2 regions of the Brenneria uluponensis genome follow, and region 1 is predicted to be linked to the other one. Evidence: riboswitches for the same ligand, from Rfam matches in the RefSeq annotation. Region 1 holds a riboswitch; the other holds the start of a gene.
The links. Region 1 has a riboswitch for fluoride ahead of RS889_RS08385 (adenine nucleotide alpha hydrolase family protein). Riboswitches for the same ligand answer to the same signal wherever they lie in the genome.
Positions count from the first base shown of each region.

Region 2: linked by a shared signal. The riboswitch ahead of crcB (fluoride efflux transporter CrcB) and the one ahead of RS889_RS08385 (adenine nucleotide alpha hydrolase family protein) in region 1 are both predicted to bind fluoride.

Region 1 covers NZ_CP135917.1:1,836,415-1,845,864, forward strand. The annotation lists gene RS889_RS08375 (glycoside hydrolase family 94 protein) at 1-882, shown strand, start outside; gene eno (phosphopyruvate hydratase) at 1,041-2,327, opposite strand; gene RS889_RS08385 (adenine nucleotide alpha hydrolase family protein) at 2,340-2,765, opposite strand; fluoride riboswitch at 3,052-3,121, opposite strand; gene RS889_RS08390 (LutC/YkgG family protein) at 3,276-3,971, opposite strand; gene RS889_RS08395 (LutB/LldF family L-lactate oxidation iron-sulfur protein) at 3,971-5,392, opposite strand; gene RS889_RS08400 ((Fe-S)-binding protein) at 5,402-6,121, opposite strand; gene RS889_RS08405 (helix-turn-helix domain-containing protein) at 6,532-7,341, shown strand; gene RS889_RS23780 (ATP-binding protein) at 7,292-7,561, opposite strand; gene RS889_RS08410 (peroxiredoxin) at 7,896-8,600, opposite strand; gene RS889_RS08415 (Dps family protein) at 8,637-9,116, opposite strand; gene RS889_RS08420 (disulfide bond formation protein B) at 9,341-9,450, opposite strand, start outside.
Region 2 covers NZ_CP135917.1:3,513,811-3,523,260, forward strand. The annotation lists gene lipA (lipoyl synthase) at 1-405, shown strand, start outside; gene tatA (Sec-independent protein translocase subunit TatA) at 529-735, opposite strand; gene RS889_RS16420 (deaminated glutathione amidase) at 894-1,682, opposite strand; fluoride riboswitch at 1,784-1,844, shown strand; gene crcB (fluoride efflux transporter CrcB) at 1,919-2,302, shown strand; gene cspE (transcription antiterminator/RNA stability regulator CspE) at 2,367-2,576, opposite strand; gene RS889_RS16435 (aspartate/glutamate racemase family protein) at 2,803-3,498, shown strand; gene ypfM (protein YpfM) at 3,878-3,937, opposite strand; gene RS889_RS16440 (ArsR/SmtB family transcription factor) at 4,524-4,889, shown strand; gene RS889_RS16445 (arsenate reductase ArsC) at 4,892-5,371, shown strand; gene RS889_RS16450 (hypothetical protein) at 5,384-5,587, shown strand; gene arsB (ACR3 family arsenite efflux transporter) at 5,647-6,693, shown strand; gene RS889_RS16460 (ArsC family reductase) at 6,875-7,234, shown strand; gene dapE (succinyl-diaminopimelate desuccinylase) at 7,236-8,363, shown strand; gene RS889_RS16470 (M15 family metallopeptidase) at 8,360-9,034, shown strand; gene RS889_RS16475 (YpfN family protein) at 9,036-9,224, shown strand; gene ypfH (esterase) at 9,426-9,450, opposite strand, start outside.

The DNA of each region.
Region 1 (9,450 bases):
ATCTTTGCCCCACTGGCCGATGCTTCGGAAGCAGAGCGCGTCTCACGCTGGCGTGAGCATGCCGAGTCGGTGCGGCAGGCTATTGAGCGTACAGCATGGGACGGCGCCTGGTATCGCCGGGCAACGTTTGATGATGGCACCTGGCTTGGCAGTCATAGCAATGATGAGTGTGTCATTGATTCGATAGTGCAGTCATGGGCGGTACTTTCCGGTGCCGCCATCCCTGAGCGCGCGGCGTTGGCCATGGCCTCAATGGAGGACTACCTGATTCGGCGAAAAGAGGGACTGGCTTTGCTGTTCACGCCACCGTTTGATCACACTATGCATGATCCTGGTTACATCAAAGGCTACCCACCCGGTCTTCGCGAAAATGGCGGGCAATACACCCATGCCGCGCTGTGGGCGGTGCTGGCTTTTGCCCAGATGGGGGAAGGTGATAAAGCCGCAGAACTGTTTGCATTGCTTAACCCAATCAACCACGCTTCAACGCCGGAACAGGTTTCCCGATACCGGGTTGAACCTTATGTCATCGCTGCTGATGTTTATTCCGTTGCCCCCCATACCGGGCGTGGTGGCTGGACCTGGTACACCGGCTCGGCAGGGTGGATGTACCGGGCGGGTATCGAGGGCATTCTTGGCATTCATCGTGAAGGTGATCGGTTGATTCTTTGCCCTTGTATTCCATCACACTGGCCAGGTTTTGAGGCAACCGTCACGCTGGGGGATGCTCACTATACTATTCGTGTTGTGAATGATTCGCACCGGTGCCGAGGGATTGCACAGGCAACACTGGATGATGTGGCTATCCCAGTTGAGGCAGAGGAAGGATCAGTACAGGTAACTGTGGTGTCAGGGGAGCATCAGATACTACTCACGCTGTGAGCGGGATCGGGATTTGAACAGCAGGAAAGTGGTTTAAACGGTTTATCCATTATCGGCAGAAGGTTGGCGAGTAATTAAGCGTCCATATAACATGTCCATAGCGGACGATGTTCAGTGGCGGCTACTATTGTTTGCGCCTTCTGCCGATAAACAGTGGGTTAGTACGTCACGAAGGCTGATTTACCTGCATAGACTGCCGCACTGCCAAGTTCATCTTCAATTCGCATTAACTGATTGTATTTTTCTATACGTTCACCACGACATGGTGCCCCGGTTTTAAGATGGCCAGCCATCAAACCGACCGTCATATCAGCAATAAAGGAATCCACGGTTTCGCCACTACGGTGCGATATAAATGTCCCCCAACCATGTTGATGGCACAGGTGAACCGCATCGATGGTTTCACTCAATGAGCCAATCTGGTTCAGTTTTATCAACGCTGCATTGGCTAACTGTTCATCTATCCCACGCTGTATGTATTTTACGTTGGTAACAAACAGGTCATCGCCGACCAATTCCACCTGGTGTCCAATCGTGTCATTAAGGTATTTCCACCCGTCCCAATCATCTTCTGCAAGGCCATCTTCAAGCAGAATGATGGGGAAGTTTTTAATCAGCCCCTGATAATAATCTGTCATTTCCTGGGATGTTAAGGCGACATTTTCGGTGCGGAGATGATATTTACCCTCTTTACAGAATTCGCTTGATGCCGGGTCCATACATATTCCGATATCATCCCCAGGACGATATCCGGCTTGCTCGATTGCCTGGACAATCAGTTCCAGCGGCTGTCGATTGGATGAAACGATAGGCGCAAATCCGCCTTCATCGCCAACACCGGCACTCAACCCCTTACTGATGAGAATTTGTCTTAAGGTTTGATAAACTTCGCTACCCCAGCGCATGGCTTCACGGAAAGTAGGCGCGCCTACTGGCGCAATCATATACTCCTGGAAATCTGCGCCCTGACCCCGGGCGTGAACGCCGCCATTGATAATATTCATACAGGGTACAGGTAATAAATTGGCGCTCATTCCCCCGATATAACGGTAAAGTGGCATGTTATAGACTGACGCCGTTAAACGAGCCACGGCCAGCGAAACACCCAGAATGGCATTGGCACCCAGTTTGCTTTTATTTTCTGTGCCATCAAGCGCAATCATTTTATTATCAATTGCTTTTTGATCCCGTATGTCCTGGCCAATAAGCATGTCGCTTATTTCATGGGTGATGCTGTTTACCGCATTCTTGACGCCTTTCCCGCCAAACCGGTTTTTGTCTCCATCGCGTCTCTCTATGGCTTCTCTCTCGCCAGTGCTCGCGCCTGATGGTACGGATGCTCTGGCAAAAGCGCCACAGGGAGTATATATCTCTACTTCAACGGTCGGGTTGCCTCGGGAATCCAGAATCTCTCTGGCCAGGATTTTTTCAATTTTGAAGCTCATAATGACTCCTAATTAAGTATTAATATGTTTTATAAGCACATCAACATCAAGGTGATTGATAAATTCAAGGGAACGGGAACTGATAATTCCCAAAAATCGATTAGTATGACCCGCGATGACAAGATCTATATTTTTTTCATGGATAAGTTTTTCAACATCATCGAATCTGCGTAATGTGACGAGTACGACCGTATCGACATTTTCAGGAACAGCCGTAACGACTTTACTAAACATTGACTTGGCTTCTATTACTTCTCTTGATTGCACACCCTCCGTACGAGAGTCAGAAATATAATTCATGGCAAGGTAATTGAAACTAATATGTCCAAGTGTGATTTTCATATTGCCATTATCTGAAATCTTTGCCGCGTGCCTTAATAAAATGGCGCCGTCTATCTCATCATGGATTAAAACCAATGCGTGTTTATAGATGTTCATGGCAGTCTCTCTTGTTGCTGACGTTATTGAGTGAATCCCGGAAGACGGTTTTTTCCCGGCTCATTGACGCTGACAGACAGGTAGTATCGGGACCAATAAGTTTTACCTCCATGAGCGGAGGAATATGAAATGTCACAGGCTCTTGGCCAGGCGCAGCCAATTATGTCGGTATCAGAATTTTTATAATCAGTCATGTAACACATAATCTCCCCTGAAATAGTGCAGAAGAGAAACAGATGTCGAGGAAAACAGCCTGACATACGATACTCCTCCTTGATTAAGGAAACGTAAGCCAGGCGTCATCAGCTATATTCTATAGCGGTTGGGGAAGGTAGTACGCCATTACCTTGTATAGATATGAATATAGACCACACATTATATCTTCACAACCGACAGACTGTATGGAAGTGTTACGTATTGACTCAGGGTGATCACTGTTTTGGCGATCACCCGAAGTCACTGGCCACACGAGCAAAGCGCCTTCATTTGCGCGGTGTGCCGTCGCCCGTATCAGCAATCTTCTATGATCAAATAAGCGGCATTGACCGGACCATGCACCCCGACCACTTTGATCAGCTCAATATCTGCCGTGGAGCTGGGCCCACTGATGAGATTGATGCAAGAAGGCATACGCTCACCTTGCTGCGCCATCTGATGCAGGCGCTGTGCCAATTGGGCGACGCGTGGCAGGATAGTGCTCTTGCGCAGCACAAAGATCGAGGACTCGGGTAGTAAACTGATCGCACAGCCTTGCTCCGCTGTCGAGAACAGTACTACACCACCCGACTCAGTCAGGCCGTACTCGGCGTAGACCACACCAATTTTGGCTTGTTCGGCCTGGCGGATAGGCGCATTACTGTCGATTGATGACCAGACTGCCGCCTGACATTCACGCTGTAGCCATGGGGTAATGCCCAGAGCGACCAGCCGGGAATCACCACTTACGATCACCGGAGCATGTCCATATCGGTCACACAGTTGTAATGCCGCCTGCGCTGCATCCGCTTCAGACGTCAGTTCACAGTGCGTCAGCATGACATTGGAGGCAATGTCGATAAACGCCTCATATCGCTGTTGGATGCTCAGTTCCGTTAGCCGTGTGCGGGCATAATTGTTCATCAGCGTTGGGAGCGGTTCTGGTGTATGACGAACGTCGCGCCCAAGTTGTTGAGCGATCCCGGCCAGAAATGCATCACGGTTTTCCATTATTTATTCCCCTGCGCCTGATGTTTTTTGAACCAGCTGCGAAAGCTTTCACCGTCGGCTTCCGGTAGATCCCGTGCTTCGGTCCACTCTCCGATGGCACCGATGTCGATCGGCGCTTTACCGCCTTTAATGAACCAGCTTGCCGCACGTGCGCCAGCAACCATACCGACTTTCCACAGCGCTGGATGACTATTGACGTAAGTGAACATTTTGGTCGCTCTCTGCTCGGCCCTGGATGTCATGCCACTTTCCGCCATGATGCGCCGGTGTTTGAGGATCAGTTTTGAGAGCGGAATCCGCACCGGACATACCGAGTCGCAGGCGGTACACAATGAGCAGGCGTAAGGCAGATCTTTGAAATCCTGATAGCCACCTAACAGTGGAGAAAGCACAGCGCCAATTGGTCCGGGATAGATCGATCCGTAACCATGACCGCCGATATGGCGGTAGGCCGGACAAGTATTCATACAGGCCCCGCAGCGAATACAGCGCAAAATATCGCGAAACGATGAACCGAGTACCTGTGAGCGACCGTTGTCGACAATCACCAAGTGAAACGCTTCCGGACCATCAACATGGTTCGCCTGGCGTGGACCGGTCAGCCAGGTGTTATAGCCGGTTAAACGCGCCCCTACCGCGCTGCGTGCCAGCAAAGTGATCAGTACGTCCACTTCTTCAAACGTTGGTGCGATACGCTCCATGCCCATCACCGCGATATGGGTTTTGGGCAAGGTGGTGCACAATCTGGCGTTACCCTCATTGCTGACCAGGCAAACCGAGCCGGTTTCCGCCACGGCAAAGTTACAACCGGTGATACCAACCTCGGCGCTGAGAAAATCCTGGCGAATTTTCTGGCGGATAAACAGGGTCATTGCCTCTGGCGTTTCCGGGCCGTCATAGCCGAGTTTTTCATGCAACACCTGGCGAATCTGATAACGATCCTTATGGATGGCGGGCACTACCACATGTGAAGGCGGATCCTGGTCCAACTGTAAAATATACTCGCCAAGGTCGGTTTCAATGACGTTGATGCCGGCTTCCTGCAATACGTGGTTGATACCGATCTCTTCGGTAACCATTGATTTGGATTTCACCACCTTGCTGGCATTTTTAGATTGAACAACCTGTAGGATGTACTGGGTGGCCTCTTCTTTGGTTTTTGCGAAGCAGACATGGCCCCCGTTGGCGATGACCTGTTCCGATAATTGGTAGAGATAGGCATCCAGATTACTGAGCACATGGTCGCGGATTTGCCCGGCATAGTCACGCCACGCTTCCCAATGACCCAATTCATCCACCATTTTCTGTCGATTGGTGCCGATACGCTCCTGCGCGTTGGCGACGGCCTTGCGCATGATAGGGTCTTCAATCTGGATACGGATGCGATCCTTGAATTTTACGTCGCTGGTTTTCAGATACATATCAATTCCTTATCGACTCATCAGTGCTTCGGAGATGTGCATCACTTTGACGGGATGACCTTCGCGCTGTATGCGCCCACCAATGTTGATCAGGCAACTCACGTCGGCGCTAATCAGATAATCCGGTTGAACGGCCATCATATGGCTGACCTTCTCTTTGACCATTTCGCCGGAGATCTCCGCCATTTTGACCGAAAAAGTGCCACCGAATCCGCAACAGGTTTCCTGGCCTTGAAACGGTAACAGTTCCAGGCCTCTGATATGGCTAAGCAGTGTGAGCGGCTCTTCGCGAACGCCCATTTTACGGAACAGGCTACAGGAGGGGTGATAGACCGCTTTGCCGGGTAACCGGGCGCCCACATCGGTTACCCCCAGATGATTGACAATAAATGACGTGAGATCGTGCATACGGTTGGCGACAGCTTCGGCGCGGCGCATCCACTCGGGTTCCGCCGTCAGATAGGTAGAATAGCTCTTGATGGCGTAGGTACAGGAACCCGCTGGCGAAATAATCGGATCGTTGTTTTCTTCCAGCGCGGCAATGAGATTTTTCATCCCGGGAATAGAATCCTGGATGTAGCCGCTGTTGATGGAGGGTTGTCCGCAGCATCCCTGTTTTTCCGGAAAGTTGACTGTACAGCCAAGCTGTTCCAGCAGTAGCACGGAATCGCGTGCCATACGTGATTTGAGCGCATCACCGATGCAGGTGACGAAAAAATTAATGTTCACGACAATTCTCCTGTTGCACTAGCGGATTAAAATACCTGGCTGGAATTGACGTTTGTCCAGGTTGTCTATTGCCATCCGGATTCTGTTTTTAACGCTTTGCGGCATTGTTATCGGTATTGCTATTTTGCATGCATAGACGCTTCATCTGTTTCTGCCATCATAAAGTCAGCGATGACATAGAAACGTCTGATCTCCCCAGATGTAATTAATGGGTTGGTAAATTGGGATCGGATAGTTCAAAAAAACGATGCCATCCCAATAACCATTATTAAAAACACTATGTGAATTTAAGGGCAGATATCCCGTTTACTCATTGCGACAAGATGCTGAACTCAGCATGATTATCACTCAAAATATGATGTCTTATGTTATTATATAACGCCGTTATCTATCGATTAGAGGACAACTTTATGCCGTATCATTACACCGGGCTGGCAAAGAAGCCATATGAGCTGTATTTACCGGTTTCTGTCCCTGAAGAAGTGAGTGACTTGCCGCGTCCGGTCTATTTTCGAACCTACCCGCTGAAAAAAAAGATATATATCGTGCGACATCAACATGCGTTTATTGAGTTTCTCTATGCGCGTGAAGGCAGTATGCGGGTGGAGATTGATGGCAAAACGCTTATTGTGCCGGTATTCCATGGCATATGGATTCCCGCCAATACGCCGCACCGTATATGGGCTATGAGTGATGTGCTACTCGAGTGTTTATATCTTGAACCTGATTTCATCAATATTAACAACAGTTACTGTAACGTAGTGATAATCAGTCATTTTGTTAGGGAATTCATTCATTACGCCACGGAAAACACTCCCGTTCTTTATGATGAAGATCAGCACGATGGCATGCTGGTAACGGTATTGGTTAATCTTCTTTTACAACTGCCGGATGCCGGGTTTTCGTTATCCTGGCCACGTTCCCCTACATTTATGCATGTCTGTAGAGAGATACAGGCAAATCCGGGTATGGCTCATAGCATTGAAGAGTGGGCAGAGAAAACCAGTATGTCGATACGCACTTTTTCGCGTCGTTTTAAAAAAGAAACGGGTATTTCATTCAGCGAGTGGAAAAAGAAAATGAGGTTATTGGAATCCGTCATCATACTGAAAAATAATCGCAGTGTTACCCAGGTGGCCCTGGATCTTGGTTACTCCGGCATTGCGTCTTTTACCTTCGCTTTTCGCCAGATGTTTGGCGTTCCTCCGACACGTTACTAACATTTGCAATCCAATACTCATATCGGCGGAAGGGGATCTCCTCAAGGTAAGCGCCTCCTTGGCGTAATCGAGCCGCTTGTAGTAATCGGTCAATCCACCTTGTATCACGTGAGCTGATTTCTACATCCAGCAACAGTCCTAAACGCTCCTCGAACATCAACTGACTCATTTGTGGTTGTTCTAGCTGCAATGCCAAGGCTCTTGCCATGCCATTCAGCATGTGGCAGCTCTCCTGTTGACTTATAGTATTTGTCAATACTGATCGAATTGCGACCCACCATGCCAAAGTAATCCATCCTGCCAAGGTGAGGAGTGGTTGTTAATTAAAGATAGGTTCCCAAAATTCAACCCGAGTAATGCCGTCATTTTTGAATACGGACAATGGCTTCGAACTCAATTATAAGTACTCGAACAACATGCTTGCCAGCCAACTGATTATTTATTGATAACTTGCTATCTCGCTTCCTACTGGTTACAGAGCCACTATCTATAGATGGTGGCTCAGCAATATTGAACTCAAAGTAAAAGCTGGAGTTTTATTTTAACATCAATAATCAACTCAGTATCTCTTCGATAGTGATGTAATCACCTACTCGGCCTGTCATTTGCTCGGCATCAGTATTTACCGGCAGAGTCTTTTTCCCTGGCCGCCAACCAGCAGGGCAAACTTCCCCTGTCTTGGTTGCATATTGCCAAGCCTCAACCTGTCGTAAAAATTCATTCACATTTCGACCGACTGAATCTGCTTGTACTTCTTGTGCCACACAGATGCCATCCGGATTAAACAGGAATCGACCTCGTAGAGCTACTCCTTCTTCCTCCACTAAGACACCGAACATTTCGCTCACCGCCTTGGTGGTATCGGCGCCAATGGTTAATTGCAATCCAGCCAGCAGGGGTTCTGTTTCGACAAATCGTTTATGCGAAAACTTCGAGTCGACAGAGATTGCCAAAATCTCAACTCCGAGCTTTTGAAATTCATCGTATTTAGCATTCATAGCCGCAATTTCTGTCGGACAAACAAACGTAAAATCTGCCGGATAAAAACAGATCACCGCCCATTTGCCTTTATAGGCATCGCTTGATACTGAAATAAAATGCCCTGATTTTGCATCATATGCCTCCAGGGTAAATGAAGGCATTTCTTGTCGAACCATGCTTGAACTCATAGGCTTCTTCTCCGATTGTTCATATTGATGAGAAATAGTTAATTCTTTCTTTAAGGGTTTTCTGGCTTTTATTCCGGTATCACAGCTCATTCTGCTTTCCTCGTAAATGTGAACACCAGTGAACAATCACTCAAGCAAGCTACGTAGCATCCAGGCCGTTTTCTCGTGTAATTGGATCCGCTGTGTCAACAAATCAGCAGTCGCCTCATCATTGGCGGCATCGACTATAGGAAATAAGGAACGAGCTGTTTTAACAACAGCTTCCTGGCCCATGACAAGATTTGCAATCATGACCGTGGCCGCAGGAACATCATGATCTTCCGGCATCACCGTCAAGCGTGAAAATTCATGGTATGTCCCTGGAGCAAAACAACCCAATGAACGAATTCGTTCCGCGATTTGATCTACCGCCAGAGCTAATTCGTTGTATTGATTTTCAAACATTAAGTGCAAGCTATTAAACATTGGCCCGGTAACATTCCAATGGTAGTAGTGCGTTTTAATATACAAGGTATAACTGTCTGCCAAGAGCCGAGACAATCCTTCGGCAATATCCAACCGGGCTGACTCAGAAATACCAATATCAATTACTTGTTTACTCATCATTGCTCTCCATACATTAGTGATTGCGAATTTACAATATAGCGTATGCTACATTGCATAAACATACAACAGGTAAACAGGATCGCGCCCAGATCAATAGTTATATTGTATCTAATTGATAATTAAGTATTTTAATTCATGCTGATTCGTGAGTTCACGCGGCGCGGCCGACAGGATTCATTAATTTGCACGACCCAACACGATGGCTTCCGCAGCAGCAAGAGAGCCTAGGTCGATAACCTGTTAGTAGCCGTTTTGCAGCAGCGCCTGACGCGCGGCCTCAGCCCGACGGCTATCAGTCCCATGGTGGTAATTCGCTCATAAATGCACATCACAC
Region 2 (9,450 bases), 1.7 Mb from region 1:
CCAGACGTATTTAACCATAATCTGGAAAACATACCGCGTCTGTATCGCCAAGTTCGACCAGGGGCAAACTATGAATGGTCCCTCAAACTGCTGGAAAACTTTAAGGCTGTACATCCGGAGATTCCAACCAAGTCGGGGTTGATGGTGGGATTGGGTGAAACCAATGAAGAAATTCTGGACGTGATGCGCGATCTGCGACGTCACGGCGTCACAATGTTGACATTAGGTCAGTACCTACAGCCAAGTCGCCACCACTTGCCGGTACAGCGTTATGTCCATCCGGAAGAATTTGAAGAAATGAAAACGGAAGCAATGGCCATGGGATTCACCCACGCCGCTTGTGGTCCATTTGTACGCTCGTCCTACCATGCCGACCTACAGGCAAAAGGCGTCGAGGTAAAATGATTTACTTCTGGGAAAATCGTCGTAATGCGCGGTTACATTTTCCTGATGCGAAAAAACGCGGGCGGTCACATGCCGTCCGCTATTGGTTTTTAACCGTCTCAGGAGCTTGCTCTTTGTGGGACCTTACTCTTTGTGATGAGTCGTATCGTTAAGTGCAACGGGTTCATCTGAGCTAGCATTATTCGCTGGTTGCTCATCACTCATCGCTTTTTTGAAACCCTTGATTGCCGCGCCAAGATCTCCGCCCAGGCTGCGTAATTTATTGGTTCCAAATAGCAAAACAACAAGCACGCCGATCACTAAAAGTTTGGCAATACTGATACCTTCCATACCTACCTACCTGATTATATACGCTGGGAACCAGCATGTTTCTTATCACTCTTTTTAAAAGAAAGCCCTTAACAACACAAAGGCTATATGTAACAAAGTAAGACCATGCCAGCCAAGAGCATGGTTACTGATGATCTGCTTTACGAGTAGAGTTCAGATTACCGTAATACAGGAGCCTTGAATCGGTTGTGACGCAAGACAGGTAACTGATGGCGAACATGTTGAATACGCTCAAAATTAATATCTGCAAAGATAAGGTCAGGAGCTTCTGCCGCCTGGGCAATCACAACACCCAACGGGTCAACAACCAGACTGTTGCCAATATTCTTTTCCCCACATTCACCGACTCCGACCATATAGCAGGTATTTTCCAACGCTCGCGTTCTGGTTAACAACTCCCAGTGCGCTTCCTTCTGCGGCCCTTTAACCCAGGCGGAGGGTAATACCAATACCTCCGCGCCATTCATGGCCAACTGTCGCGCCAGGTCGGGGAAACGGACGTCGTAGCACACCATCAATCCCACTTTTATTCCTGCTATTTCAATAATGGCCGGTATTGACTCACCTGGTATCACTCGCGTTGATTCCTGGGAAGAAAAAGCATCATAAAGGTGCAGTTTATGGTAGAAAGCCAACACTTCACCCTGACGAAGCACCAATAGAGTATTGTGCACAAACTCATTATGAACGGGGGTATGAATAGTAAAAATAACTGAGATATCAATCGATTGACTGGCTTCCAGCAATTGACTGACAAAAGGACCATTAATAGGCTGAGCGGCGTCCATCCCCCATTCAGCATTATTATTATCCCTGGCATGAACAGCTTCTGGTAACACTAATAAATCGGCTCCCGCCGCCGCTGCCCTCTTCATTAATGCTATACAGGTAATAGCATTGTCTTGCCATGTACGCTGTACGGCAAACTGGCCGAGTGAAACTTTCATCATCAGGCTCCTTAATATGTGTTAACACATTACACCGCATTGCATGCCATTTCATGGCAACACTCTCTACAAAAATGCGAGACAAAAAGGTAAACTTTTATACCAGTAACGGAGATGACATTCCTCCATAACCGCCTTCCGGCTAATGATGTCTACGAGCTCCTCGAAAAGGGGTCGTAGCGTTATACTCTTCTTTTCGAGATCATTCTGACTTTCCTTTAAACAAAAAGGTGACCATGTATAGTACTTTATTTGCTGTTTTTATTGGTGGCGGGATAGGAAGCGTCTTACGCTGGCTGCTGAGCCTACGTTTTAACAGCATTTCCCCTCAGATACCAATAGGGACTTTTTTGGCTAATATGGCTGGGGCTTTTATTATCGGTGCAGCAATGGGCTATTTTATTCGCCAACCCGATCTTGATCCGCACTGGAAACTACTCATTACGACAGGTTTATGTGGGGGCTTGACGACGTTCTCTACATTCTCTTTTGAGGTCGTCACACTATTGCAAGGCGGAGAGTGGCTTGCTGCCGGGTTGAATCTACTGTTAAATCTGGTCGGTTCATTGTTAATGACATCGCTGGCATTTGCTTTGGTAACCGGACTTACCGCACACTAGATCAAGTGATGTGCCACAAAATAAAAACCCGCCTTTGGGCGGGTTTTTTAAGAAACCGGTATAATTAAATAGCGATAACGTTAGCAGCAGAAGGACCTTTAGCACCGCTAGTGATTTCAAACTCTACACGCTGACCTTCAGCAAGAGTTTTAAAACCATTACTCTGGATGGCAGAGAAATGTACAAATACGTCTTTGCTACCATCTTCCGGAGTAATGAAACCGAATCCTTTGGATTCATTAAACCACTTAACGCTACCTTTAATCTTAGACATCAAACTTACCTTTAACATGAATGAAAGACACAAAATCTGTGTCGCGTACAGTACAGCAATAGATGGACCATTTGTCCAGTCAAAGATAGATAAAAAGTGATAAAACACGATAAAAAAATGAGCAAAAAGCATTAATTCACCACTTTCAGGACTTTTCCCTCTTTTCTCTGATACGTTATTCTTGATTCATCACTTTTTTCAGTATCCAAGTCGGAGGAGACTTTACATGCAAAAAATGCTGGGATTACTCGGAGGGATGAGCTGGGAATCCACAATCCCTTATTACCGGATTATCAATGAATATGTAAAAAACGAACTGGGTGGTCTGCATTCAGCCCGACTACTACTGCACAGTGTCGATTTCTATGACATCGAACAACTGCAATCGCAAGAAGACTGGGAGACAGCAGCCCATGTTTTGTCAGAAGCCGCATGTGGATTAAAAAAAGCGGGCGCTGAAGCCATTGTGATTTGCACAAATACAATGCACAAGGTTGCGAACCAGGTAGAAAGCGCCTGTGAGCTGCCATTGATTCATATCGCCGACGCCACGGCCATCAGCATCCAGCAACAAAGTATCACCAAGGTGGCGCTGCTGGGCACGCGCTATACCATGGAACAGGACTTTTATCGTCAACGCTTGACAGATCTATATGGCATCACCGTCCTTACCCCTGACCAGCAGGAAAGAGAAATCATTAATAACATTATCTTTCAGGAGCTGTGTCTGGGAAAAACGCTTGATGCTTCGCGCCAACAATTCCGGAAAATCATCCAACGATTGGAACAGCAAGGCGCTGAAGGGATCATTCTGGGCTGTACAGAGATACCGTTGCTAATTAATGCAGACGATGCCCAGGTGCCTTTATTCGATACCACCTTACTACATGCCACCGCCGCGGCCCGTTATGCCCTTGGATGAGGGGAAATCGATCCGACAAACCGATGGATTGCTGACATTTCAAACAGAATGAGAATAATAGCCTCTTTTATTTACTTGGTTTTCCTCATTTATGCTCTGGACCAGACATAACCATTTCCAACGGGCATCAAAAAAAATCGCGAAGTAGATCACAAAAAAGGAAGTAAATTCTAAAGAAGAGAATAATGCCGTCTTAGGTTATCCGAAGTGCCGTGACGAAAATTAATATTTAAAAATCAGTTAATTAATAAATTAAATGTTCACTATCTCAGACACAAAAAAGCAGCAACGTCGACGTTACTGCTTTAGATTGCTCAAACTTTGTTCCTGGTCGGTAATGACACAAACAAAAATTATACTAATATGAATAGACCAATTGTTACTTACGTAACATCGCTTCGATGAAGCTTTTCCAGTTATTGAGTTCTATCTCAATCATGATAGCCCCTTAAGTTTTCTTATTCGGCGGGGTTATTATATGCTTTTTTTTTGACCATAATAAACCATTATACGCATACATGATGTGCCGGTATCACTACCCATTCTATAAGAAATTCATTTTTCAACTTAATTATCAACACATTACCTTTCCATTACCACACTACAACACCGTGCCATTTTGTCATAAAACAGAAGAATAGAGTGGCACCGATTATACCCCGGACTTACCCCACAAAATTGGCCCATAAACAGCCACATAACCTAGGGTGGGATGGCGTGTGGTACCAGAGTATCTATGCCAACACACTGAAATATGTCAACAACTCCGATCCAAGGCATTTCCCCCGTAGCTTGGCCAGCATATTGAAAAAGCTAATAGAGGATACTGAGACGCAGAGTGACTACCGGCTTCTGGTATGTTGAGTCAATGATTGAGTAAAACGATCCATTGTGGGCTTTTTATATAAAATTTATCCTTTAGTTGAGTATGGTGACTCGTAGCTGGTTTTCCATTTTGACATGTGGTGACATTTACGCCTTCTTAAACACTTGATCATTTCAACTATTCTTGTAGAATTGAAACAATGAACAAAGAAAACGCAGTTATTATTTTTGAATCTCTGGCATCCGGCATTCGATTGGATATTTATCGTTTGTTGGTGAGAACCGGGCTGAAAGGCCAGGTAGCAGGTGATTTAGCGCAGGAGCTTGATCTCGCGCCAAACAAACTCTCTTTTCACCTCAAAGCCTTGACACATGCCGGATTGACGACAGTCGAACAGGAAGGACGCTTTCAGCGTTACCGGGCTAATATCCCCGTGATGCTGGATGTTATTGCTTACCTGACTGAAGAGTGTTGCTCCGGCCATCCGGAGGAATGCGCGTCATTCAGAAAAGACACTTCCTGTTCTTCGGCGGTATTGCCCAATGTATCCACACAAAAGGACTGATGATGAACGTTTTATTCCTCTGCACTGGTAACTCTTGTCGCTCCATTTTGGGCGAAGCGATTTTCAATCAATTGGCTCCAGAAGGTTGGCACGCAATGAGTGCCGGCAGTAACCCAACCGGCCAGGTACATCCTCGCTCAATCGCGTTGTTACAGCGCGAAGGTATTTCCACTGAAGGCTACTACAGCAAGTCATGGGAAAACCTGCCAGCGATACCTGACATCGTGATCAGTGTTTGCGGAAATGCAGCGAATGAAACCTGCCCGGCTTATCTCGGCCCGGTATTGCGTACTCATTGGGGCGTTGAAGATCCGGCGCATGCAACAGGTACTGATGAAGAAATTGACGCTTCATTCATACAGGCTTACAAGATCCTACGTGCCCGTATCGAAGCTTTTTTCGCTCTGCCGCTGAATGAGCTGCAACACGATAAAACTGCACTGAAAACAGCGATGGATGAAATTGCTCAAATCATTGTGTAGAGAGAAGCCATCATGGCGCTTATCCAGATTTTTGACCCGGTAATATGCTGTTCAAGTGGGGCATCCGGTACAGAAGCCGCTAATTTTCGGGCTGATTTACACCAGAAGGGTATTGAACCGTGGGCATGGCTTATCAATAGTCGTCTGATGCTCGGTCATTCTACATCACCGCTATTACAGCAGCCTCTTGAACGGCCTGGAACCCAATCACATTAATTCAAACGCTAACGGTTGGTATTGAGTAACAATCATCCACAAATTAAGGAAAATCCTCAATGAGTGACATCACTCGCAAACTCTCATTTTTAGACCGATATCTGACTGTCTGGATTTTTGCTGCAATGGCTCTGGGTGTGGGTCTCGGTTTTTTAGTCCCTGGTGTAGAGAACTTCATTAACCGCTTTCAGGTGGGAACAACCAATATTCCGATTGCTGCCGGGCTGATCCTGATGATGTATCCCCCTTTTGCCAAGGTACGGTATGAAGAGCTGCCAGACGTATTCCGCGACAGAAAAGTGTTAACCCTGTCGCTGATCCAAAACTGGATCATCGGTCCGGCACTCATGTTCGCATTAGCCGTGATTTTCCTGCATGACAAACCGGAATACATGGTTGGGCTTATCATGATCGGTCTGGCGCGCTGTATCGCCATGGTGATTGTCTGGAATGAACTGGCGAAAGGCTCAACGGAATATGCGGCGGGTCTGGTGGCTTTCAACTCGATATTTCAGGTGCTGTTTTTCAGCGCCTATGCCTGGCTATTTATTACCATACTGCCGCCGTTCCTCGGATTGTCTGGTTCAATTGTTGATATCTCCATCGCGCAAATTGCCAAGAGTGTGTTTATCTATCTGGGCATCCCCTGTATTGCCGGCGTACTGACCCGAGTGATCATGCTGCGCTTTGTTTCAAAAGAGTGGTATCACGCCCACTTCGTTCCCAAGATCGGTCCTATTACCCTAGTTGCGCTGCTGTTCACCATTGTGGTGATGTTCAGTCTGAAGGGGAAATTGATTGTCAGTCTCCCTTTCGATGTCGTACGTATTGCTATCCCTTTGCTTATCTACTTTGTTGCTATGTTTGCCATCTCATTTTTCATGTGCAAACGCTTAGGCGCGAGTTATGAAAAGAGTGCAACACTCTCGTTTACCGCTGCCAGTAATAACTTTGAACTCGCTATCGCGGTAGCCGTCGCTGTTTATGGCATCAACTCTGGTGCTGCTTTTGCCGCTGTCATCGGGCCGCTTGTTGAAGTGCCAGTGATGATTGGTCTGGTGAATGTTTCCCTTTGGATCAGACGAAAATACTTCCTTTCAGCCTAAAAAAAAGTCTGTGCTGCTATCAATAGTGAAACGGCACAGACTAATTTCCTCTTCCCAATAGACAGCCACTTCACTTAACTGCATGATCTACTAAAACAAATTCAATACCCTGCCACCATTAGCGCGAATACGGTATGCTCTTCATTCTTATCAGATAAAAAGTGAAGAGTTTTATAAAATGATGACAGTTATGTACGGTATCAAGAACTGCGACACCATCAAAAAAGCCCGTCGCTGGCTAGAAAACAATCACATTGACTATCGCTTTCATGACTATCGGGTGGACGGTCTGGATGACGTACAATTGCAGGCTTTAATCAATTTGGTCGGTTGGCAACCCTTGATTAATACCCGTGGAACAACCTGGCGCAAACTGGATGAAGCGAAACGTAATGCAACCAATAATGAAGACGCGGCAAAAACTGTTATGCTGGAGCACCCCTCGCTCATCAAACGGCCCTTGTTAGTCACTGACCACGGTGCCGCATTGCTTGGTTTCAGCGAGGATAGCTACCAGCACTTTTTTGCGGAGAATAAATAACGTGTCTTGCCCGGTACTAGAACTGGCTCAGCAGTTAATTAAACGTCCTTCCCTCAGCCCTAATGATGAGGGTTGTCAGACGTTGATGATTGAACGTTTGCAGGCGATTGGCTTCAACATAGAAAAAATGAATTTTGGCGATACCCAAAATTTCTGGGCCTGGCGTGGCACAGGGAAAACACTGGCTTTTGCCGGTCACACCGACGTGGTTCCCTGCGGGGATGAAAAGCAGTGGCAGCACCCCCCATTTGAGCCCACGCTATGCGATGGCATGCTGTATGGGCGTGGTGCAGCAGATATGAAAGGGTCGTTGGCGGCGATGGTGGTTGCCGCTGAACGTTTTGTTGCCACGCATCCCCACCACCAAGGGCGCCTGGCGTTTTTAATTACTTCAGACGAAGAAGCCAAAGCCATAAACGGTACGGTTAAGGTTGTTGAAACCTTGATGGCCCGCCAGGAGCGCCTTGATTACTGCCTGATCGGCGAACCCTCCAGCACGACACGTATCGGGGATGTGGCGAAAAATGGCCGTCGGGGTTCAATCACCGCCAACCTTTATATACACGGTATACAGGGTCATGTTGCGTACCCCCACCTGGCAGACAATCCGGTACACCGCGCCATGCCCGCGTTGCATGAACTGATAGCCACGGAATGGGATCAGGGAAATGAGTTTTTTCCTCCCACCAGTATGCAGATTGCAAATATTCAGGCAGGAACCGGCAGCAATAACGTTATTCCTGGCGAACTGTTTGTGCAGTTCAATTTTCGCTTCAGTACCGAATTGACCGATGAACGCATTAAGCAACGTGTCGCTGAGCTACTTGACCGTCACCAACTCAAGTACACTCTGGATTGGCAATTATCTGGGCATCCCTTCCTGACCGAACACGGCGAACTGGTGAATGCTATTATTGATGCAGTTGAACATTATTGTGAAATCACACCGCAACTACTGACCAACGGCGGCACCTCTGATGGCCGTTTTATTGCGCGGATGGGAGCACAAATAGTTGAACTCGGACCGGTAAACGCCACTATTCATAAAGTGAATGAGTGTGTCAGTGCAGCAGATTTGCAGCTGTTAAGCCGGATGTATCAACGCATCATGGAGCAGTTGATCGCATGATTACGTCGGCCATGCTGACAGGCAAGAGTGATGGGCATCTGGTCACCCTGACAGGTCAACACCGTTTGCAACCGGAAGCCGTTATCGCTTTTAAGTCCATGCAACAGGCGGCCCGGCAGGATGGCTTTAATCTCCAGCCAGCGAGTACCTTTCGTGACTTCGGGCGTCAGCAACAGATCTGGAACGGAAAATTTACCGGTCTGCGGCCGTTACTGGATAAAGACAATCAGCCGTTGGATGCCCTCACGTTAAGTGAGGGTGACCGTTGTGAAGCGATACTGCGCTGGTCCGCATTGCCAGGTGGCAGTCGGCATCACTGGGGCAGCGATCTGGATATCTACGATCCTGACCGTCTTCCTTCGGGGCAAACACTGCAACTGGAGCCTTGGGAGTACGAAACTGGCGGATATTTCTCTACGTTGAGTGACTGGTTGGACTCACATATGCGGCTATTCGGGTTTTATCGACCTTACGCGCATGATCATGGCGGTGTTGCGGTTGAGCCTTGGCATATCAGTTATTTACCGTTAGCGCGATTAGCGATGGCGCAGTTGACGCCAGCAGTTATCCGTGAATCCTGGCACGGGGAAGAGATAGCTGGCTATCAGTGGCTGAATAAACATCTGCCACAACTTTTTACCCGCTTTATCACCCGTATCGATGAGGTATAACATGGCATGGCTGGCTGACTATTGGTGGATCATTCTGGTGTTCCTGCTGGGAGTAATACTCAATGGTATCAAAGAATTACGGCGTCTTGACCACAAATCCTTTTTGAACGACAAACCGGAAATTCCACCCCATCGTGATAACAACGATAAATGGGATGAAGACGACGACTGGCCACAAAAAAAACCCTGATACGGCGCATCCTTCAGGCCCGAGTCAAGCACGTTTATATTCATACCATGTATGGTTATGATAAAAACGTAAGCTTAGCAACAGGTCAAGGTATTGCCATGATCGTAGAACGGATCTAAACAGGCTGTAGATATTTGAATCAGTGTGTTCTGAGGAAACCGCATGCAGCAGTACCACTACCTGCTTCATGCGGTTGATCAATCATCGGAAAGCGATTAACTCTCCA